One region of the Methylicorpusculum oleiharenae genome, then DNA from elsewhere that is predicted to be linked to it. Evidence: predicted binding sites of a transcription regulator. Region 1 holds the regulator's gene; the other holds the start of a gene.
What was found. Region 1 encodes HrcA, which represses chaperone genes, less so after heat shock. Its sites were predicted from a motif close to TNTTAGCACTCNNNNNNNNNGAGTGCTAANA; they were not measured.
Positions count from the first base shown of each region.

Region 2: a site for HrcA is predicted at 6,902-6,932, ahead of groES (co-chaperone GroES). Genes of this name have one in related genera too.

Region 1 is NZ_WUTY02000001.1:5,203,765-5,215,852, reverse strand. Features, by position in the region: gene GO003_RS23285 (2-oxoglutarate dehydrogenase E1 component) at 1-536, opposite strand, end outside; gene GO003_RS23280 (DUF2914 domain-containing protein) at 1,082-1,804, shown strand; gene GO003_RS23275 (H-NS histone family protein) at 2,041-2,355, shown strand; gene GO003_RS23270 (carbon-nitrogen hydrolase) at 2,682-3,569, opposite strand; gene GO003_RS23265 (DUF2238 domain-containing protein) at 3,598-4,215, opposite strand; gene recN (DNA repair protein RecN) at 4,313-5,992, opposite strand; gene GO003_RS23255 (NAD(+) kinase) at 6,002-6,877, opposite strand; gene hrcA (heat-inducible transcriptional repressor HrcA) at 7,274-8,332, shown strand; gene grpE (nucleotide exchange factor GrpE) at 8,394-9,041, shown strand; gene dnaK (molecular chaperone DnaK) at 9,108-11,039, shown strand; gene dnaJ (molecular chaperone DnaJ) at 11,382-12,088, shown strand, end outside.
Region 2 is NZ_WUTY02000001.1:1,339,369-1,351,456, forward strand. Features, by position in the region: gene GO003_RS26375 (BRCT domain-containing protein) at 1-503, opposite strand, end outside; gene GO003_RS06195 (3'-5' exonuclease family protein) at 481-648, opposite strand; gene GO003_RS06200 (hypothetical protein) at 732-1,385, opposite strand; gene GO003_RS06205 (hypothetical protein) at 1,625-2,074, opposite strand; gene pqqE (pyrroloquinoline quinone biosynthesis protein PqqE) at 2,291-3,418, opposite strand; gene pqqD (pyrroloquinoline quinone biosynthesis peptide chaperone PqqD) at 3,396-3,668, opposite strand; gene pqqC (pyrroloquinoline-quinone synthase PqqC) at 3,665-4,399, opposite strand; gene pqqB (pyrroloquinoline quinone biosynthesis protein PqqB) at 4,421-5,335, opposite strand; gene pqqA (pyrroloquinoline quinone precursor peptide PqqA) at 5,445-5,519, opposite strand; gene GO003_RS06235 (hypothetical protein) at 5,806-6,015, shown strand; gene GO003_RS06240 (HesA/MoeB/ThiF family protein) at 6,090-6,830, opposite strand; gene groES (co-chaperone GroES) at 6,975-7,262, shown strand; gene groL (chaperonin GroEL) at 7,319-8,977, shown strand; gene GO003_RS06255 (methyltransferase domain-containing protein) at 9,076-9,843, shown strand; gene greB (transcription elongation factor GreB) at 9,859-10,356, opposite strand; gene GO003_RS06265 (FKBP-type peptidyl-prolyl cis-trans isomerase) at 10,452-10,931, shown strand; gene GO003_RS06270 (nuclear transport factor 2 family protein) at 11,180-11,659, opposite strand; gene GO003_RS06275 (copper resistance protein NlpE) at 11,819-12,088, opposite strand, start outside.

The DNA of each region.
Region 1 (12,088 bases):
TTCATATCGGTGTCGACAATATGCATGTACTCTGTTCCGATATTGCCGCAATAAATTTCTTTTAGAGTGGTAATAATATCTCTTAAGGGGAGCCGGTCAACGCCGTACAACGTTCCTGTGTCGAACAACGTGTCCATGTCCAGTTCAGTCAATCCATAGTAGGCAGGATCCAAATCAGGAAAATACGGAGTTGTAGTGTGTAAAGGATTATTCGTTGCAATCTGATGACCACGAACCCGATAGTGATTAATCAGGCGTGCGACCGCCGACTGCTTTTTGACACTCTGCTCCGTAAAGCCTTGTAATTTGGCTAGCCGGCCCTGAGATTGTTGGGCTAATGAAGCGAAGCGTTCGATGATTGGGCTATGCGCTGTTTCCTGAATAGAGTCGCTTCGAATATGGCCGAACTTTTGTTTCCAGCTATCTTCGACTGAGTCCGGGTCCTGAAGATATTGTTCATACAACTCTTCTATAAAATTGGCATTGCTGCCGTACAAGGATGAAGATTCTCGAAACAGTTTAAGGAGGTCGCTCATTGATGTATTCCGTTAATTCTTTAGCAGTTGGGCCTATCTTAGGTCGAAAATGTTATATTACCAAACGTTAAAATCCACAAACATATGAAAAATGTTAGAGCTTCACGTGAAGGGATTAGCGTATTTTTTGATTTTAAAATCATCCTGATCCAGACTGAATACGGATTGCTAAAAGCCGCAAGTTAAAATTGTCGATATTGGTCGATCTCTTTGGTCTATGACCTCATATATATAAGCTGATTTTTAAGTGTCCAGAAAATTTATTTACCCTGTAATACTTTTCAATGTCAGGTCAATTTATAGCCGATCAGTATTTTTTCAGTTGAAGGCTGAGTTGTAAGAAACAGTAAACTTTCGACGCTATAACTCTCAATCAGAAATAGAGAGATTATTTTGGATGGATGCTTATTGATAATTCCATTGTTTTGCTTATAAGCGTTGACTTTTGGTCTGTATGAGTATTAACAAATAGATGTTATATTGAAAGAAAAATGAATGGGTTGGTTGTTGCCAAATCTCGAAAGGTAATGGATAGGAGCGGTGTTATGGCAGAGCAAAAGAAAATAATCATAAAAATAAATCATCCCAATAAAGCGGGTAAAAATACAAATCAGCTTAATGATGAAATTCAAATAACAGAATGGAATATTAAACGTATATTGATTGTCTCGTCTTTGATTTTACTGCTTATCGTTTTGCCTTATGTTTATCTGGATAACAGTCAACCGGAAAATAATGAGCTTCAAGGTATAAAAACTGAAGCCGAGTTTTTAGATGATACTGACGTCCAGACGCCAAAGTCTGAAGATGAAAAGGGTGTACTTAATCAAGATAATGCAGCAGATAAAAGCCCTCCAGTTAATTTGTCCCCAGCAAATCAAAATACAGAGTCACAGGTTGAAAGCATGGTCTCAGACCCGTCATCCCAAAAACAGTATAGAGTTGCGCGAGCTTCATTAACTTCGGGTATTCATGATAATCAACCCATGGATGAAGTGGTCTCTCCAATAAGAGTGGCCAAAAGCAAAGCAACAGGTATATTTTATTATACCGAGCTTTTCAACATGAAAGGCTTAAAGCTTTACCATCAGTGGCTGCACAACGGAAAAGAAAAGTTAAGAACCCCCATACTGGTTAAGCAGGATCATTGGCGAGTTTCAACCAGCAAACTGTTTACTCCTGCGGCCGAGGGAAACTGGTCGGTCAGGTTGATAGATCAGCAGGGTAGGATTTATCACAAAATAAATTTCACCGTAAAAACCAGGTAAAGCTATTTTGTTAACATCAATTTTTTGTTTTAAGCCTAGCAATTTTTTTAGAGCATGATAATTTATAGTTTTAAATAAACAATCGATGAATATATCGATTCCGTTTTAATTTTAATTGAACATATTTGGATAATGCATCCGTATTTGATATGATCAGCCGTCGATAACCTTTTAAGATAAATGATGGGTTATCAAAGAATATTGTTATGTTTAGGAATTTAAGGTGAGAAATACTAATGACTGAGTATCAGGAACTTTCTGAAAATGAATTGCAAGAGGTTATACTCAACGCAGAAAAAGCTTTAAAAACAAAATTAGCTAATAAGCGTAAAGACGTTATTGCTCAAATTAAAGAATTGGCCGCTGCCATTGATGTCAGTGTCGAAATAATAGAGAACGATAAAAAACTGACCCGTAAAGGATTGAAAGTGCCGATTAAATACCGGCATCCACAGGATCCCAGCAAAACCTGGACAGGAAGAGGCGTCACGCCAAGATGGTTGCAAACACTTTTGGATAGCGGGCGCGATCGGTCTGAATTTGAAGTTTAAAGGACCGGGATTAATAAAGTTGCGTTGTTCAATAGAGGGTTAATTGTATTACATAGGTATTGAGTAAGGCAGATTCCAGTATAGTTATATGGCTTATAACTTCCCGATGATTAAATTGCATGAATAATGAATTGGTTCTCTTCAACGCAATTTAAATACCTGATACAGATGACTCCGAGAAGTTATTGTTGGCATAAGTTTGAATCGTTTTGAAAAGATCATCAGTGTAGTGACTGAGGTGCTTTTACTCTCTATAATCAGTTTAAAACATGAGGAACCGGGTTTGTAACTCGAATAAGCCCGAACTCAATGTAGTACGGATTTGATTAATCTATAAATCGTTTAGTGATATCTCCGTACTCATCAATACGCCTATCTCTCAAATAAGGCCAAATTTGCCTTACTTTTTCGTTTCGGGCCTTGTCTATTTCACAGGTTAGTATCTTTTGTTCCGTTGCGTTAGCGCTGACTAATACCTCTCCTTGAGGGCCGGTTATGAAGCTGTTGCCCCAAAAATCAATGCCGGTATTAGTGTCAATCGGCGATTGCTCGAAACCGATACGATTGCAGGCGATAACGGGAATACCGTTGGCAACGGCATGCGCTCTCTGAATAGTAATCCAAGCGTCCAGTTGCCGTTTTTTCTCAGCCTCAGTATCGTCGGGATCCCAGCCAATTGCCGTTGGGTAAATCAATAATTCGGCTCCAGCCAGGGCCATCAGTCTGGCGCCTTCTGGAAACCACTGATCCCAGCAAACCATCACGCCTAGCTTGCCTACGGATGTTTCAATCGGTTTAAAGCCGATGTCGCCTGGAGTGAAATAGTATTTTTCGTAAAATCCCGGGTCATCCGGAATGTGCATTTTTCGATATTTTCCGGCGATGCTGCCGTCCTTATCGAAAATGACAGCGGTATTGTGATAAAGCCCCGGTGCCCGTTTTTCAAAAATGGTTGAAACAATCACCACGTCCAGTTCTTTTGCCACGTCTGCTAGAACAGATGTAGTAGGTCCCGGAATAGGTTCTGCGGTGGCGAATAACTGGTAATCTTCGCTCTGGCAGAAATAAGGTCCCAAATGTAATTCAGGCAAAACAACCAAGTCGGCGCCCAGGTTTTTGGCTTCGTGAATCTTGGTAATGGATAAATTTAAATTGGTCTGCTTGTCTGCATCGCAGGGCTGCTGAACGGCGCTTACAGTAAGGTTTGTTTTCATAATGGTAATGCTTTAATGAGCAGTCAGTTTATCGAAAATGGGGAGGTTGGCGGTTTGTCAGGTCATTGATTTGCCGGTCATGGACATGTGTCAGAGTCAACAGGGCAGTCACGGCGCCTAAAAGTGCGAAAGCCATATCGGATTGCGTGTCCCATTCATAACCTTGCGTGCCTAAAAAGGCAGTTGCGGCATCCTGACTTAACGTGGCTACCAACCACTCCAGCAATTCGTAAAATGCACTGATCGCCAGACAAATGCAAGTCACGATAAAATTTAACCAGGACAGGTTGGTGAGCACTGCTTTTCTAATAAAAATCTCTCTAACAATAATTGCCGGTATGAATCCTTGCGCTAAATGACCTAGTTTATCGTAATTGTTACGCTCCCATTCCATGGGCTGTTTTAGCCAATCGAACAGTGGTACTTCGGCATATGTGTAGTGACCGCCAATCATTAGAATCAAGCTGTGAATCAGAATCAAACCATAAACCAAACGCGTCAAAGGAAACCTTTGCCGGGAAATTATCATCACAAACAAGCCAATCAGAGCCGGTGATACTTCCAAAAACCAGGTTAATTGGTCTTTTGGTTCAAAGCCCGACCAGAAAAATCCGGCAAAAAAAATGACCAGCCAGATTTTCGTCATGGTGCCTGTCGCTTTGGACCGGCTCTAGAATCAATAGCGCTCTGAATTACGACGCCTAATGCGGCGGATGTGCCTTGCCGTTTAGTGCGTAACTTTGTCATGGTTCATTTTTTCCGGTCATCAGCATTTCCTTGGCATGTGCCAGCGTGTTTTCTGTGATATTAACGCCGCCCAGCATCCGGGCGATTTCATCTATTTGTTGTTGTTCATCAAGTTGTGAGACGGTAGAGGACGTCATTTCGGACTGGTTGTTTTTGGCAACAAAAAGATGATGATGGGCCTGAGCCGCAACCTGCGGTAAATGAGTGACACAGATGACTTGCCTGTTATGGCTCAAGCGCCGCAGTTTTTGTCCGACAATTTCTGCTATGCCGCCGCCAATCCCGGAGTCGACTTCGTCGAATATCATGGTGGGTGTTGATTTGTCGTTACTCGTTGTCACTTGGATGGCCAGACTGATTCTTGATAATTCACCTCCGGATGCCACTTTGGCTAGGGGTTTTGGGGGTAATCCTGGGTTTGCGCTAACCAGAAATTCGACCTTATCAAGACCCTGCTGGCGAGGTGTTTCATCTTCAAACGGCGAAATTCTAACCATAAAATCACCTTGCGGCATACCCAGTTCTTTAATCATCGTCGTGATTTGAGTTTGCAGTTTGAGCGCGCCTTCTCTGCGTGCCTCGCTTAACTGGTCGGCCAATTTGCGGTATTCGGTCAGCAAAGCTACGGATGCGGCACTCAGTTCTTCAATGCGTTCACTGCTGTGCGTCAGATTGGCCAATTCCTCATCAAGCCTTATCGCCAGTTCGGGTAATTGCTCAGGTATTACCTGGTGTTTTCGGCTTAAGTTCTGAATGATGCCGATTTGATTATCCAGCCAGGATAGTCGCTTAGGATCGGCTTCCAGGCTGTCCATGTATCTGCGTAATTGTTGAGAAGCTTCTTCGATCTGAATGTGCGCTTCAGTGAGGAGGGTGCTCACGCTTTCGAGCGCCGGAGCAAAACGGCTGAGATCCGTTAACGCATTAATGGAATACCCTAGCAGGTGGTGAATCGACATTTCGTCGTTTTCGTACAGCACATCGAGCTGCTGATGTCCGACGGTTAAAATCTCACCTAAATGCGCCAGTTGGCTGTGTTCTTCCGTCAACTCCGTGTAGTTGAAATGGTCCAGATCCAGTTGTTGTAACTCTTCTATCTGAAATTTCAGTAATTCTTCGCGTTCGGCTTTATCCGAATTGGCTTTCAATAACGCTTTGAGTGATTTGTTGGTATTAAGCCATTTCTGATGGCAGGCCTGAAGCTGTTCGAGTAAGCCCTGGTTTTGAGCAAAGTCATCTAACAGGCGGCGTTGCTCGTCGTTGTGCAGCAAAGTCAGATGAGCATGTTGGCCGTGAATTTCGACCAGCTTCTCGCTCAGATCTTGCAGTGATTGCAAGGTCACGGGGCGGTCGTTGATAAAGGCTTTTGAACGTCCATCCTGACTGATCACCCGGCGAATCAAACACTGATTTTCATGGTCCAATTCATTGTTTTCCAGCCAGGTTTTGGCTAAGGGTGCATCGGATAGGTCGAATTCAAGATTAATTTCCGCCCGCTTTGAATGCGGCCGGATATAACCCGAATCGGCTCTGTCACCCAAGGCAAGACCTAACGCGGTCAGTAAAATGGATTTTCCGGCCCCCGTTTCGCCGGTCAGCACCGACATGCCCTTTTCAAGCGCCAGTTCAAGCGATTGAACCACGGCCAAATCATTGATTGTGAGATTTAATAGCATGTGTTTGAGTTAACTGCTGCTCCAGTTAAGTTTTTTTCTAAGTATATGATAAAAATCATGTCCTTCGGGATGCAGAATTCTAATCGGTTTTGGGTCTTTGTTGATTAAAATTTTATCGCTGATCAAAACGTCAGGGATTTCCAGGTGATCACAAGTGACCAAGGCATTGATTTGTTTGGTCTGGCAAAAGCTGATTTCAATATGAGAGGAATCATCTATTACTATTGGGCGGTTTGTCAGGGTATGCGGGTTAAGCGGAACTAAGACCAATGCATTTAGCGAAGGATGCAGTATCGGTCCCCCGGCCGATAATGAGTAGGCGGTCGATCCGGTCGGCGTAGAGACGATCAGGCCATCGGAGCGCTGTGAATTAAGAAAAACCCCGTCAATATGGGTAACAATCTCTATCATGCTCGGCGTAATCCAGCGGTGGATCACCACTTCATTGACGGCGGTTTGCTCATGAATGACCGCATTGTCCCTGATGATTTTGGTGTGCAGTAAAAAGCGCTTTTCTTCCCGGAATGCACCGTTGAGAATTTGGTTGAGTTTGACCAGAAGCACATCGGGAGAAATATCCACCAAAAACCCCAATCGGCCTAAATTAACGCCAATCAGTGGAATGTTGTAAGGCGCAATGGCGCGCGCCGCTGATAAAAAAGTCCCGTCACCGCCTGCAGCGATAACCAGATCACAATGCAGTCCCATTTCTTCGGCAGCACAGGTCTTGACGTCGGATTCGTCAATAAATCCTGCGCTTTGCGCATCAACAAAGACGTGGTATCGGCACCGCTGCAAAAATTGATAGAGCAAGGTTAATGTTTCAGCAATACCCGGGTCACTTGATTTTCCAATAATGCCAATCTTTTTGAACAGTGTATGCATTGATCTCCGGTTTGCCGAATTACTTTTAAGTTATTTGGGTCATGCAATTAAATTTATCGATTGAATGGGTTTTAAAGACTGGCTTCAGTCAGTTTTAGAGCTAAACGGGAATCCTGCGTTTTTGGCCGTTTTACGGAAAAATCGAAATAACTTAATTCAGAGTGTTAATGTACAGGTACTTTAAGTATCTATTTGTAAAAGTTGTTGTAGGGTTGGTGCGAGATTATACAAAATATGGCTTCTTGTTTGGTTAAAACCAAAAATAATATTTGATTTACCCATTAAGCTTCGCTAAGCGAATGTTTTTGTTAATTTATTGATTTGACAAGTAAAGGGTTTGCTGATAATTTTTTGTTAGCACTCTGCTTTATAGAGTGCTAACATCGGAGCGAATAGATGGTTGAGAAAAAAAATCAGGCTTTAAACGAAAGATCTTTACTGTTACTTAAATCCTTGATTGAACGGTACATCTATGATGGTCAACCGGTAGGGTCAAGAGTTTTGTCCAAAGATCCGGCGCTTAATTTAAGTCCCGCTACCATCAGGAATGTGATGGCCGATCTGGAAGATCTTGGTCTTATTCATTCGCCGCATACCTCGGCAGGGAGAGTTCCAACCGTAAGCGGTTATCGCTTGTTTGTTGATTCACTGTTGACCGTGAAGCCGCTTGAAATCAGTGAGCTCAATCTTATTCAAAGCAGTTTGGTTGCAAAAAACGATATTAATCAATCTATTGGCGTTGCTTCAAAGTTGTTGTCCGATTTGACCCGAATGACCGGTGTAGTGACGTTGCCTAAAAGAGAACTGGTTAGTTTGCGGCATATTGAATTTCTGCCTTTATCGAATACCCGTGTATTGGTTATTTTGGTAACGAATGAACAAGAGGTTCACAACAAGATTATCCATACCTCCCGCGAGTTTTCTCCCTCGGAATTGCAGCAAATCGCCAATTACATCAACACTATGTACTCCGGACGTAGTTTGGCCGCAGTAAAAAAAGCGGTGATTGAGGAGTTGAAAGTCGCTCAGGAACGGATGAATCAGGAAATGCTGGATGTCGTGCAAATGGCTAAATTGGCGTTAGACCAGGACGAGAATTCTGAAGATTGTGTGATCAGTGGTGAGACCAATTTGATGGGCTTTTCCGAACTGTCGGATATTGATCGTCTAAAACAGCTTTTTGACGCCTTTAGCCAAAAACACAATGTGATTCATTTGCTTGATCAATGCCTTAATGCTGAAGGCGTCCAAATTTTTATCGGTGAGGAATCCGGCTATCAACCTTTTAATCAGTGCAGTTTGGTGACTTCGTCTTACTCTATAGACGATGAAGTGGTGGGGGTGTTAGCGGTTATCGGTCCTACACGCATGGCTTATGAAAAAGTGATTCCTTTTGTTGATCTGACGGCAAAATTATTGGGTGCAGCCTTGAATCCGAAAACATTGGCCCCATGATTACGCTTAATTGACAGTTTGCATCAGCACGACACCAAAATATAAACCGGAGTTTTAGATAATGAGTAACGAGCAGGAGTTGCCAGAGGCAGCGAACCAAGAAGAACTAAAAATTGAGGCTGAAGTAACACCCGAAATTCAGGAGCCGCCAACCGAAGAAGTTGCCGTGCAGCCGCCTGAAGTCCAAGAGGATTTATCGGCAGAGCTGCAGAAAAAGCTGGAACAGGCCGAACAAAAAGCCTCTGAAAATTGGGATAGGGCTATGCGTCTTCAGGCAGAAATGGAAAATCTGAAAAAACGTATTCAAAAAGATTTGGAAAGCGCTCATAAGTACGCGCTGGAAAGTTTTGCAAAAGAATTATTAGCCGTGCTCGATAGTCTTGAACTTGGCTTGCAGGCTGCAAGTGGCGAGAGTCCCGAAGTCCAAAAATTCCGTGAAGGCAGCGAATTAACGATTAAACAGTTCGAATCTGTTTTTACAAAATTCAATATTGAAGTCGTCAATCCGATAGGCCAGCCCTTCAATCCTGAATTACACCAGGCTATGGCTATGCAACCTTCGGCAGATGCGGAGCCTAATTCCGTTTTGAACGTTTTTCAAAAAGGTTATGTATTAAACGGCCGCTTATTACGGCCCGCAATGGTTGTGGTTGCAAAGGCGGAAGAAAAGCCGCCTGAAAATACACCCAAAATAGATGAGCAGGCTTGAAGATAACAAAACAGCCCTTATATAACTACTAACTTAAACAATCTCATATCAAGTCTGGAGAATTCAATGGCTAAAATTATTGGCATAGATTTAGGAACCACTAACTCGTGCGTAGCAGTGCTGGAAAACGGAACGGCGCGCGTGATTGAAAATAGCGAGGGTGCAAGAACGACGCCTTCTATCATCGCGTTTACCAAAGACGGTGAAGTACTGGTCGGGCAATCTGCCAAGCGCCAGGCAGTAACCAATCCTGAAAATACCTTGTTTGCAATCAAACGCTTGATCGGTAGACGCTTTAAAGATGATGTTGTACAAAAAGACATCAAAATGGTGCCTTATAAAATCATACCGGCTGATAATGGTGATGCGTGGGTAGAGTGTCATGGCAAGAAAATGGCTGCTCCGGAAATTTCATCACGGATTTTGATGAAGCTCAAAAAAGATGCGGAAGCTTATCTGGGCGAAGAAGTCAAAGAAGCGGTTATTACTGTACCCGCTTATTTTAATGATTCACAAAGACAGGCCACAAAAGATGCCGGACGTATTGCGGGTCTGGATGTCAAACGGATTATTAACGAACCCACAGCGGCAGCTTTGGCGTTCGGTATGGATAAGCCCAAAGGTGACATGAAAATTGCAGTCTATGACCTGGGTGGCGGTACTTTTGACATTTCTATTATTGAAATAGCTGAAATCGAGGGTGAGCATCAGTTTGAAGTGTTATCCACCAATGGTGATACCTTCCTCGGTGGTGAAGATTTTGATTTGCGAATCATCGATTTTCTGGCGGATGAATTTAAAAAAGATTCCGGTATTGATTTGCATAATGATCCTTTAGCATTACAGCGTTTGAAAGAAGCAGCTGAAAAAGCAAAAATCGAATTATCTTCAACGCAACAAACCGATATCAATTTGCCTTATGTCACAGCGGATGCATCAGGTCCAAAGCATTTGAACGTCAAGTTGACGCGGGCAAAACTGGAATCTCTGGTTGAAGATCTGGTTGAAAGAACCAAAGCGCCTTGTTTGATGGCAATTAAAGATGCAGGCCTGTCTGCGTCCGATATCAATGATGTTATTCTAGTCGGCGGTCAATCTCGTATGCCGCGTGTACAGGATTTTGTTAAATCCTTGTTCGGCAGAGAGCCTCGTAAAGACGTAAATCCGGATGAAGCAGTTGCCTTAGGTGCTGCGATTCAGGCGGGTGTGTTAGGCGGGGAAGTTAAAGACGTGTTGTTACTGGACGTAACGCCATTATCGTTGGGTATAGAAACGATGGGCGGCGTCATGACAAAACTGATTGAAAAAAACACAACGATACCGACCAATGCCTCACAGGTTTTCTCGACAGCAGAAGATAACCAGACGGCCGTTACCGTCCATGTATTGCAAGGCGAACGCGAAGTGGCCAGCGGCAACAAATCGTTGGGCCGGTTTGATTTGTCCGATATTCCACTTGCACCGCGCGGTGTGCCGCAAATCGAAGTGGCGTTCGATATTGATGCAAACGGTATCTTGAATGTTTCGGCCAAAGACAAGGCGACGGGTAAAAAACAATCTATTGTCATCAAAGCCTCCAGTGGTCTTGGCGAAGATGAAGTCCAGCGTATGATCAAAGATGCGGAAGCTCATGCAGACGAAGACCGCAAAATTGCCAAACTGGTCGGTGCCCGCAATCATGCCGAAGGTATGGTTCATGCGACAGAAAAATCCTTGAAGGAATTGGAAGGTCAAGTTGAGTCTTCAGAGAAGTCAGCGATTGAGTCCGCCATTAAAGATTTGAAGGATGCGATTAAAGGTAGCGATATTGACGTCATTGAAGCTAAAACCAATGCGCTGACTGAACTTTCCGGTAAGCTGGCCGAGCGCGTTTATGCTCAAAAAGATGAATCTGAAACCAAAGCCGAAGGACAAAGTTCCGGATCAAGTTCATCGACAGCGGATGATGGGGTGGTCGATGCTGAGTTTGAGGAAGTTAAAGAAGACGATAAAAAATAGTTTATGGAGCCATCACGCCGACAAAAAGTTGGACAGATGGCCCTGTAAGGTTCATAGTGCGGCTTTTTGACGCAGTCATGGGGCACAAAGTTGTGATTGACTTTGTGCCTTTGTGATTTCTGGCTGTGACGTTTGTTTAGCGGGTTCGGCATTTTCCTTAACAGGGTGTGCGGGATCAATTCAGGTTTTGTTGAAGTGTTTGCCTGGATTTCGGTGATTGACAAGCGGAACCCTATTATTTAAAAGCATAATTCCAAGCTCTCTAATGAGCGCGGGTATTCATAATTTGCAGCAATGCTATATCTTCTAATGTGACTTTAGAAGCGGATTGAACAGACTAACATGGCAAAAGAAGATTATTACAAGCTCCTCGGTGTCGATAGAAACGCCAGTGATGCGGAGATAAAGAAGAGTTACCGCAGCAAAGCGATGAAATTTCACCCGGATAGAAATAAAGAAAATCCTGAAGAATCAGAGGCGAAATTCAAGCAAATCAAGGAAGCCTACGAGGTATTGTCTGACCCCAAGAAGCGCTCAGCTTACGATCAGTTCGGGCATGCCGGGGTCGACGGTTCAATGGGCGGAAGATCGGGAGGATTTACCGGCGAAAGTTTCAGTGATGTATTCAGTGATGTATTCGGGGATATTTTTGGCGGAGGACGTCAGCGCAGCGGCGTTCAGCGCGGTGCTGATTTACGTTATAACCTTGAATTAAGTCTGGAAGAGGCCGTCGGGGGCACAGAAGCAAAAATCAGAGTTCCTGTCTTAGTGGTGTGTAACGAATGTGATGGTTCGGGCGCAAAAAAAGGCAGCTCTCCGGTCACGTGTTCAACCTGTCATGGTCATGGCCAGGTGAGAATGCAGCAGGGCTTTTTTTCCGTGCAACAAACATGTCCTACCTGTCACGGATCCGGAAAGCAAATTAAAGATCCTTGCCGAAAATGTCATGGTCAGGGCCGTGTCCAGGATACTAAAACTCTATCGGTCAAAGTGCCTGCAGGTGTCGATATTGGTGACCGGATCAGGTTGAGCGGGGAAGGTGAGGCCGG
Region 2 (12,088 bases), 3.9 Mb from region 1:
TCTCGTCGAGGTATTTCCGATGCGCCTGTAAATACGAGCGTTTCTCCGTATAGCTCCCCCTCAGGATTACCATCTCTTTTAATTGCTGCCCCGCTCGACGAACTTGAAGGATCTATAGGTTGAGAAACTCGCTTGAGCCAAGCATCTAAATCTAAACCAGTTCTTTCAATGGCAGCAATCAGTACTCGACCAGAAGCCTTTGCATCTTCCAGTGCATCATGATGCTTGAACTCATAGCCGATAATTTTGCAAACATTAGATAATCCGTACCCGCTCCATGCACAATCCTCCCAAGCACGGCGAGCCACCCTTGCCGAATCAAGCCACACGGTATCAATTTGGCTCAGTGAATATTTATTTATCGCTCGGCCTATCGAAACTCGGTCAAAATGCGTGTGACTTACGCAAATACTACCAGATAAATAAATGGATAAATTCTGAAGAACATCTGGGAATTTCGGAGCACCCGCAACATCTTCCTCAGTAATGCCGAATATCGATATTTATAAAATCAAAATAGTCTTCTGGGTCAATTAGTGATGACCATTCATCTACTAGCTTTCCATCTATATATTTCGCCAGTCCAATTTGGCAGATTGAAGCCATATCTGCATTTGCAGTTTCCACGTCAATTGCTACAAATTCCATGACCACTCCTTTTTCGCATAACGTTCAAAATAACAGGCCTGCGCGGCTTTTCGCGCAGGTCCGGTTAATTGCTGGGTTAGCCGTCATTTCGGAAGCTCCTGTAGGGCGCTCCTAAACTCGGCTATGTTCTGAATTAGCGCAGTACTTGTGAGTCTGCGCTCAGTAACCGGCCTCTTGTATTTATGCCAGGCCGAAAGACGATCCAGCTTCGCTCGGTGTATGCCACTTTCAAAGAAAGAGAATGCAGCCATTTCGAGACTGCCCGATAAATCAATGAAGTCTTGGCGAATCAATCGCGCAAGATCAAAGTATTTTTCCGACGGTACATCGACCAAATGCATATGGAGGGTGATAAGGTAGTCTTGAACAAATGCCACCTCGCGCTTCGTTGCCGTAGTCAACCAAGCGGAACCAGCGAGTTGCTGCTCTGTGAAGCGAGCAAACCAGTTTTCAAACTCATCCTTTGAAAGGAGGATGCAAGGGCCACGCGATACCTCACCGTCGAGGCCGAGCGCACCAGTCGAACCCATTACACGCATGTCTTGCGCAAGCTTGAGGATACGTTCGTGAGCAGCAATCTGTCTATCTATGATCTTTGATCGAAGCTGCAGGCTGAATTCGCGACGCTTTAGTAGAAGAGAGGCAACGAACGAGAGAACCCCGCCACCCAGCGCACCAATAAGACCAAAGACCGCGCTTGCGTTTGAGTTTAGGAATTGTTGGATTTCCGGAGACATGGTCTTGTGACGGCTAATAAGTAATTAAATGGTTTAGGCATATCATCCCTGATCGCCGTACTCTAGGCAATAAGCTCTGTTACCTTATCAGGACATTAACTGTAGATCACGATATACAGTTTATTTTTAGCCCGGTAGGATGCGGTGAGGAACGAACCGCATCAATCGCGAACGATGCGGTTCACGATGTTTACCGCATCCTACGGGAGGTAGGGAGTTGAGTGGACGGCATGGTTCCTTCACTTTTCATCTTCATTCCACCATCTTAAATCATGAATATCTTGATGAGATGTCAAAACCTTGTCGATAGCGGAGGCGACTCGGTTGATGTCGGGTCTTGCATCTACTTTTCCGAATAATCCTTTTCTGACCTCGGGCTTTGAGGGCTCTATAAAACAAAGAAAACGGTTGTCGCCTGGTTCAAGCTGGTTGCTACATCCAATAAACATCTTAAATTTTTCATTTTTTATGGGTATCAGCCATCCCCAATCCTCGGTATAGGGTTCTTCTGGGGTGATACCATGAAGGGAAAGCTGAGAGCATAGATATTCCGCAAGACGTTTGCCCCAGATTCCAGGGTTGATCTCCTCGTCTTCATTCGGGTAGGAGGGGAATGCATCGGAAATAAATTCAACGTGTGTACGAAGGTTCATATCTTTAGCGAACAAGTAATTAAATGGTTTAGGCATATCATCCCTGATAGCCGTACTCTAGGCAATAAGCTCTGTTCAGGACATTAACTGTAGATCACGTTCTACAGTTTCTTTTTACCGCGGTAATAGTCGGCTATGAAGAGGTAAACAGCCAACCATAGCCCGGTAGGATGAGGTGAGGAACGAACCGCATCAATCGCGAACGATGCGGTTTACTGTATTTACCGGATGCAATAAATTAGAGGCTCACTTTTACATGAATTCCCGTGAGTTTTTGCTGTTACGGAAGAGTAAGGGCTTTTCATCGGGTGCCAATGCGACGGCTGCAGCCGAGGCAATGGCGGCATCTATAACCTGATGATTGGGTGATTTGCTGCAAACCGGGTCGGTGTTGTACATGTCGCCGGTCAGTAGATAAGCTTGGCAGCGGCAGCCGCCGAAGTCTTTGTGTTTTTCGTCGCAGCTGCGGCAAGGTTCTTTCATCCACTCCTGACCGCGGAAAAAGTTGAACGCTTTGGAGTCGTGCCAGATTTCTTCGATGCAGAAATCTTTGACATTGGGACAATCCAGTCCGGGTAGTTCGCGGGCCGAGTGGCAGGGCAACGCTACGCCGTCCGGAGCAATGGTCAAAAAGGTCGTTCCCCAGCCGTTCATGCAGGCTTTCGGGCGGTCTTCGTAATAATCCGGCACGACATAGTAAATTTTCATTTTACCGGCGACTTTTTCTTTATAAGCCTGGGCAATCCGTTCCGCCTCTTCAAATTGCTCCCGGGTTGGCAATAATAAGTCACGGTTGGCATGGGCCCAGCCGTAATATTGAGTATTGGCCAGTTCCAGATAGTCGGCGCCCAGTTCTTCCGCCATTTCCAGAATGTCTTGCATTTGATGAATATTTTCACGGTGTATCACCACGCATAACACCATGGGATAGCCGTGTTTTTTGACCAGATGGGCGACTTCTTTTTTATGGAGGTAAGAGGCCGTTCCGGCAATATGGTCGTTTAATTCCTGGGTGCTCGCTTGAATGCTGACTTGAATATGGTCCAGCCCCGCCTCTTTGAGCTGTACGATTTTTTCTTCAGTCAAGCCGTAGCCGGATGTAATCAGGTTGCTGTAGTAACCGAGTTGGCGGGCGTGTCTGACCAGTTCTGTCAGATCTTTGCGGGTAAGCGGCTCGCCGCCGGAAAAACCAAGCTGAACGGCGCCCATTTTTCGGGCTTGTGTCAGCACGCGCATCCAGTCCTCGGTGCTTAACTCTGATGGATATTTGGCATAATCCAGAGGGTTCGAGCAATAAGGGCATTGCAACGGGCAGGCATAAGTCAGCTCTGCCAGTAACCAACGCGGCGGTGTGATATTAGTCTTGTCGAATCCAGCCATTGTGCAGTGCTACTTCCAGAAAAGCGTTGATGTCGTTGCTCAGGCCCGTGGTTTCAAATTTTTGTTCAAGTTCGTTGATCACTTGATCCAGGGTACGGGTGCCGTCACACAGTTTTAAAATTTCCGCTGAGCTGGTGTTCAGTTCAACCATGCCTTCAGGGTACAAAATGACGTTTTTTTGCTGCGCTTCTTCCCATTGCAACCGATGGGTGGGTGAGAAGCTGATGATCTTGTCGGGTTGAATAGTCATTGTTTTTCGATATTGAAATAAGGCGGCATTTCGTTCACGTAAGCCAGGTACATGGCATCGGCCATGGTCCACAGAACATTGAGTTTAAATTGCAGAATCTCGATCATGCGCTCCTGCTGTTCACGGGTTTTGTACCATTCCAGAGTGATTTCCAATCCGTGTTCTACATCGCGGCGCGCTTCGGTCAGACGTTTACGAAAATAGGTGTAGCCTTCTTTTTCAACCCAGGGGTAATGCGTTGGCCAGTTATCCAGTCGCTGCTGGTGTATTTTGGGTGCAAATAACTCAGTTAACGAAGAGCTGGCGGCCTCATGCCAATCCGCACGACGGGCGAAATTGACATAGGCATCGACGGCAAAACGAACGCCCGGCAAAACGTATTTAAGCGAAGTGATTTCATCACGCGTCAGGCCGACAGAAATACCTAACCGTATCCATGCTTCAATGCCGCCCGGATCGTTGGGATGTCCGTCATGGTCCAGGATACGCTGTATCCAGATGGCGCGGGTTTTACGGTCCGGGCAATTGGCCAGAATGTTGGCGTCTTTAATCGGGATGCTGACCTGATAATAGAAACGGTTGGCAACCCAGCCTTGAATTTGTTCCTTGGTCAGCTTTCCCTCATTCATTAGCGTGTGATAGGGGTGATGGATATGGTAATACTTTTCCATTCCACGCAATTTCGCTTCAAATTCTTCCCGGTTCCAAGGCGTATTATCACTAGCTGTCATTGTCTTCCCGTCTGCAATTTTTTAAAGTTCAATTTCCAGGCCATCATAGGAGACCTCGATTCCGTTTTGGTTCAATATTTTGAATGCATCGGAATCCTCATCCAGAATGGGATTGGTATTGTTGATGTGGATCAGTATTTTTCGGGTATCAGGAATGGCGTTGAGGACTTCAATCATGCCGCCGGGGCCTGATTGGGCCAGATGTCCCATCTCCTGAGCTTTTTTGCTGCTTGCGCCGCAGGCTATCATTTCATCTTCCGTCCAGAAAGTACCATCGACCAGCAAGCAGTCAACGTTTTGCATGGCGCTGAGAACATGAGGCTCTATTTCGCCTAGGCCGGGCGCGTAATAAACGCGTTTTCCTGTGGATATTTGTTCGATGATGACGCCGATATTATCGCCTTCATGCGGGTCATGACGGTGCGGTGAATAAGGCGGCGCTTTACTTTTGAGCGAATGGGTGTAGAGGCGGATGTCATCAATTGCTTCTACCGTAAAACTGCTGCCATCCAGGGGGACCGGATGATGTTTTACCGTGCAGTAATGTTCCAGCATCTTGAATACGGGGAAACCGGTAGTCAGATCCTGTTTGACCATTTCGCTGCAATACACATTGAGTGGTTCTTTGCCTTCGCGCAGCATCAGCATGCCGGTCGTGTGATCAATTTGGCTGTCGATAAGCAAAACCGCTTTGATGCCGGTATCGCGAATGCCTTCTTTGGGTTGAATGGCTGGAAAGGCTTCCAGCTGGGCTCTGATATCGGGCGAGGTATTGAACAGCAGCCAGTTTTTGTTATCGGTACTCACCGCAATAGAGGATTGAGTTCGGGCTTTACCGTTCATTTGTTGATGCCGCAAGCGTCTGCAATTGTCGCAGTTACAGTTCCATTGAGGGAAACCGCCACCGGCTCCCGATCCTAAGACTCTGATTTTCATGGTAGTCGAAAAATAGCGTAAGAAAGTGCCGCAATGATACGGTATTGAGAAAAATCAGGCAAAAAAAAGGGGTCCTTTCGAACCCCTTTTTTGCGTTACCGGTAAAAAATTAACGGTTGTAAATATACATGGTGACTTCGAAACCAAAACGCAGGTCAGTGTAGCTTGGTGTTTCCCATTTCATGATGAATACCTCCAGAAGTATTATTGATAGTTCTTATGCTAGCTTGATCAAGTAAGCTCAAAAGAGTATACGACGAACTTTTAGGTTGCGCAACTATTGCCGCGGAAGGATCTTAAAGAGTTTGAGCCCAGTTTAATACACTGATTTATAGGTGATTGCTGTACAGAGAACGGGCTGATTTTGTTAAGGGGAATGCAATTATTTGTAATGTCAAGGCTTATAGGGTTATTATCAAACCTCACCATATATTAAAAATAATTAAAAAAGAAATCCTTGAGGAGGAAATATGGGTGTTACTTGGCTATTCATTGTGATGTTTGTTGTCGCTGCTTTTGCGTTTGCACCATTAGGTTACTTTATATATAAGTTCACCATCAATAATGGTAAACCTTTTGGTGAGACCGAGCCGCATGGCGACAGCCCTTCCAAAGTTAATGATTTGGCTGAAAAGGCCATCGAAATGTTTAAAGGTTTTTTACAAAAAAATAAAAAATAAGCAATCTTTCATTCAGTTAATCATTCATGCAGTCCGGTTAGCCTGCATGAATGATTTCAGCCAACCCAGTGTCCTCAACTGCAGGTTGGGCAATTGGGATTTTTTCTCAATTTCATCTCAGTCCATTCCATCGTCAAACCGTCAATCAACAGTAAACGGCCGGTCAACGTTTTGCCGATGCCGGCTATTAACTTGATTGCTTCCAAAGCTTGCAAGCTTCCGATAATCCCCGTGATGGGCGCGATAACCCCATTTGTTGCACAGTTTTGTAATTCTTCACCGGTATCCGAATATAAGCAGTTATAGCACGGGCTGTTATCCCTGCCGGGTGTGAACGTGGAAATCTGTCCTTCAAAGCGAATGGCTGCCCCTGATACCAGCGGCTTTTGCTGCATGACACAGGCGCGGTTTATTGCAAACCGGGTAGTGAAATTATCGCTGCAGTCCAAAACAATATCCGCGTTACAGACGGCGTCCATTAATTCTTGCCCTTCAAGACGTTGACTGAATGCGCTGACTTCTGTTCCAGGATTTAAGTTTTTTAGCGTGCTTAGGGTTGAAAATGCCTTGTTAGCCCCAATATCGGCCGTGTGATGGGCAATCTGTCTTTGCAAGTTTGACAGATCGACGATGTCGTTGTCGTAAAGGGTGATTTTCCCTACTCCGGCAGCGGTGAGATACATGGATGCCGGTGAGCCTAGTCCGCCAGCTCCGATGATCAGAACATGAGCGGCCAGGAGTTTCTGCTGGCCCTCGACATCGACTTGCGGCAGCATGATTTGTCTGCTGAAGCGCAGGAGTTGATCGTCATTCATAAGTTGTTTAGTTGATGTAATTTTAAAAGTTATGATGCCAAAGAACTTGACAGACTGCAAAACCTGATTATTATTAGCACTCATTAATAGCGAGTGCTAATAATCCTTTTTTTACCTTTGTTTTAATTTTTTCAGGAGATATTGATGAAAATACGTCCTTTACACGACAGAGTAGTTGTTAAACGTGTTGAAGAGGAAACGACAACCGCTGGCGGCATAGTTCTGCCCGGTTCAGCCGCTGAAAAACCAAGCCAAGGCGAAGTGTTAGCCGTAGGCCAAGGTAAAGCGCTGGATAACGGTACCGTTCGCGCTTTGGAAGTTAAGGTTGGCGATAAGGTGTTGTTTGGTAAATATTCCGGTAATGAAGTCAAAGTTGATGGCGAAGAACTGATCATCATGCGCGAAGACGACATCATGGGTATTTTGGGTTAAGTCCAACACACTGGATTTATCATAAACATATAACATTCAATAGATTAGGAATTAAGATGGCAGCAAAAGACGTAAAATTCGGCAGTGATGCGCGTACATTAATGGTGCAAGGCGTTAACATTCTTGCAAACGCAGTAAAAGTAACTTTAGGTCCTAAAGGCCGTAATGCGGTTTTAGATAAAAGCTACGGCGCACCTACGATTACTAAAGACGGTGTATCGGTCGCAAAAGAAATAGAATTAAAAGACAAATTCGAAAACATGGGCGCCCAAATGGTTAAGGAAGTGGCGTCTAAAACTTCCGATGTTGCTGGTGATGGAACAACAACTGCAACGGTTTTAGCCCAATCAATTTTAAACGAAGGCCTGAAAGCAGTTGCTGCCGGCATGAATCCTATGGATTTAAAACGCGGTATTGATAAAGCGGTTGAAGTAGCCGTCAAGTCTATCGAAGCGGCTGCAACACCGTGTACAGACAGCAAAGCGATTGCTCAAGTAGGCACGATCTCTGCTAACTCTGATGAGTCAGTCGGTCAAATCATCGCAGAAGCGATGGAAAAAGTCGGTAAAGAAGGCGTTATCACTGTTGAAGAAGGTTCAGGTTTAGAAAACCAATTGGACGTTGTTGAAGGTATGCAGTTTGACCGTGGTTATCTGTCGCCTTACTTCATCAACAATCAAGACAGCATGAGTTCTGAGCTGGAAAGCCCCTTTATCCTGCTGTACGACAAAAAAATCTCCAACATCCGTGATTTATTACCGATATTGGAAGGCGTTGCCAAATCAGGCCGTCCACTATTGATTGTTGCTGAAGATGTTGAAGGCGAAGCTTTAGCTACGCTGGTTGTCAACAACTTGCGCGGTATCGTAAAAGTGGCTGCGGTTAAAGCGCCAGGATTCGGTGACCGTCGTAAAGCCATGTTGGAAGATGTTGCTATATTGACCGGTGGTACTGTAATTTCTGAAGAAGTCGGCCTGAGCCTTGAAAAAGCCGGATTGGAGTTATTGGGAACTGCGAAAAAAGTACAAGTTACCAAAGAAAACACCACTATTATCGATGGCGCAGGTACTGAAGAAAGCATCAAAAGCCGTGTTGCGCAAATTCGCAAACAAGCTGAAGACGCAACATCTGATTATGACAAGGAAAAACTGCAAGAGCGTCTGGCTAAACTGGCTGGCGGTGTTGCGGTAATCAAGGTTGGCGCAGCGACTGAAGTTGAAATGAAAGAGAAAAAAGCTCGCGTTGAAGACGCATTACACTCAACCCGTGCAGCGGTTGAGGAAGGCGTAGTCGCAGGCGGCGGAACAGCTCTGATTCGTGCTTTAAAAGCGTTGGATGGCTTGAAAGGTATCAATCACGATCAAGATGTGGGTATCAACATCCTGCGTCGTGCTATGGAAGAGCCATTGCGTCAAATCGTCAAAAATGCTGGAGACGAATCTTCAGTTGTCCTGAATGAAGTGGCTAAAGGTACTGGTAACTTCGGTTACAATGCCGCAACAGGCGTCTATGGCGATATGATCGAAATGGGTATCCTGGATCCTGCAAAAGTAACTCGTTTTGCTCTGCAAAACGCAGCATCAGTTGCTGGTTTAATGATCACAACTGAAGTTATGGTCGCTGACGCTCCAAGCGACGACAAAGCTCATGGCGGTCCTGATATGGGCGGCATGGGTGGTATGGGCGGAATGGGTGGCATGGGCGGCATGATGTAATTGCTGACCCAAGCTCTTTACGCTTGACCAAAGCCCCGGCTGGATTCAGCCGGGGCTTTTTTATGAGCATAATTTTTATTTAACACGCGCGATGACAGATGACTCAAGCTAACGATCGGAATTTCGATCAGCTCATCGATAAATTCGACCGCAAAATTTACCAAACCGCGAAAGGGGAATGGCGGCTGAAACTATTAAAAGAAGATCTGACGCCTTTTTACGATGCCGCTGATGCACTGACGGTATGGGATGCTGGGTGTGGTTTTGCCCAAATCAGTCTCTGGTTGGCGAAAAGAGGGCATCATCTGACGCTTTGCGATCTGTCGGAAAAAATGCTTGAACGCGCCAGAGAAGCTTTTATCAATGAAGAGGTGACCGCCGAGTTTTATCTGGATTCAGCTCAAAATCTAGCTTTAAAGCTTCCACAGTATGATTTGATCTTGTTTCATGCGGTTCTCGAATGGCTTGCTAATCCTATGCCGACCTTGCAAACAGTTATTGAGCAGGTGAAACCGGGCGGGCACCTGTCCTTGTTGTTTTACAATCGGAATGCCATGGTTTTCGGCAACGTTTTAAAAGGCGGCTGGCGCTGGAAAAACGTATTGGACGACAGTTATCTGGGGAAAGGCTCCAAAATGACCCCGCCCAACCCGCAATACCCGCATGCTGTTATAGAGTTCCTTGAAAACAATCATTTTAAGATCATCACTCATACCGGGTTACGCGTTTTTCATGATTATCTGAATCACGAGACCTTGGCGCAGAGCAACGCTGACGAACTGTTTGAGCTGGAAAGCCGTTATTGCCGGCTACCCACATTCCGCGACATGGGACGCTATGTGCATCTGGTTGTCCAGCGAGCGTAAGCAAGCAGTTCCGGTTTACTGACTATAAGCAATATCGAGCACCGTATACCGAACCGGTTTTTGTTCGATAACAATCGTCACTTCATCGTCATAGGTTTTTTTCAGCAACACCTTGGCGAGAGGAGAATCCAGACTGATATAGTTCTTCGCAGGGTTAAGTTCATCCGCCCCCACGATTCGATAAGTGACCGGCTCACCGGATTCATTTTCCAGTGTCACCCAGGCCCCGAAAAAAATCTTATCCTGATCTGAAGGGGCTTGGGTGACGACGGTAAGCGAGGGCAAACGCTTTTGCAAGTAATGAATGCGCCGGTCTATACCGCGTAATTCTTTTTTGCGATAAATATATTCGGCATTTTCCGATCGGTCACCTTCTGCGGCAGCGGCGGACAGAGCGGCGGTGACGTCCTTGCGTTTGTCCCATAAGCCCCGTAATTCATTTTCCAGCACTTGATAACCGGCTTGGGTGATATACGGGGATGATTTGGCTTGGGGTGGTTTCCAGCGGCTCATGCGATTTTATATTCCGGTTTTTAATATTTTCAGACAACAGAAGCTTTATTTTATATCATAGCCGTTTCTTAAATTATCAACAGTAGGTTCCCCTCATGCAAGTAGCTGAAAATATGGCTGTTTCTATTCATTACACATTGACCAATGACGCCGGTGAAACGCTGGATAGTTCAATTGGCAGCGATGCGCTGGTTTATCTGCATGGACAGGGCAGTATCATTCCCGGACTGGAACAAGCCCTGCTTGGTAAAGCCGTTGGCGATAAGTTAAATGTCGAAATAGAGCCATCAGAAGCTTACGGTGATTACGATGAAGACATGGTTCAAGTGATTCCGCGTCAGATGTTTGAAGGAATCGATGTGATAGAAGTCGGGATGCAGTTCCATGCCGATGTCAGTTCAGGACCCGGTGTCGTGACGGTCATTAATGTCGAAGGTGATGATGTTACCATCGATGGCAATCATCCACTGGCCGGTATGAAATTATTTTTCGACGTGGAAATAACTGATATTAGAGAAGCGACAATGGACGAATTGGCTCACGGCCACGTGCATGGTGCCGGATGCAGTCATTAATAACCGCTATTGCCCTAAAATCACCCGCTGATTTTAGGGCGGCAACGCCAAATGAACATTCAAACACGTTAGCAATAAGAATGATCGGTCAGACCTGAACGTAAGTTGCGGTTGGCGGCGATAGCCAACCCGACGATTGATCATCCGCTTGCTGTTGGGCTGCGAAAAGCTTAAACCTACCCTTTTTATCATCAAACCGGTAATTGCTGCTTTTAAAAGTTGAACGGTAAATTGTATGAAACAGGTTTTTAGAGTCCAAGATCGCTCAATCCTGGATGATTCTCAGGGCGACGGCCTTGAGGCCAATGAAATTTGCGGTCCGACTCTTTGATAGGTAGGTCGTTGATACTCGCATAACGCTGACGCATTAAGCCGTATTCATCAAATTCCCAGTTCTCGTTGCCGTAAGACCGAAACCATTCATTATTTTCATTGCGCCATTCGTATGCAAACCGGACGGCGATACGGTTACCCTCAAAAGCCCACAGTTCTTTGATTAACCGGTATTCGTATTCGGTGGCCCATTTGCGTTTCAGGAAGTCGATGATTTGTTCCCGCCCCACGGGAAATTCAGCCCGATTTCGCCATTGGCTGTCGGTCGTATAGGCTAAAGCAACTTTTTCAGGAGTGCGATTATTCCAACCGTCTTCAGCCATGCGGACCTTCTCAACTGCAGTTTCGCGTGTGAAGGGCGGAAACGGAGGTCGTGATTCAAGCGTCGTGTTCATTGAAAACTCCCTGTTAATCTTGTTGAGTTTAAGGATATGAACATTTATAGGTTTTCTTGAGCAGCGTAAATGTTATAACCAAGGCAACGGATTGATTTTTTGTCCATCTTCAAAGTGGATGGACAAAAAATGAGCCTCAGTTTGTAACTTCCGTTCCTGTCAGTGAAAATGCACTTCTCGTGACTTAACCATATCACTTCGTTTCAAAACGTAGCTGTCCTCATCATCATTCGATATCATTGATCCGTCTTCATTAATCTGAATGAGCGTGCCTTCATTTTCAATTCGATAATGCCGCGTGCTTTGCCCGCCTTTTTTGGGTGTTAAAACAACGGTATGACTCTCTTCATCCCAGGTGTATTTCCCTTTTTCATAAAACTCCCTTGAGGACTCTCTTGCAGGCTGAGTCACCAGCAGATAATTGTTTTT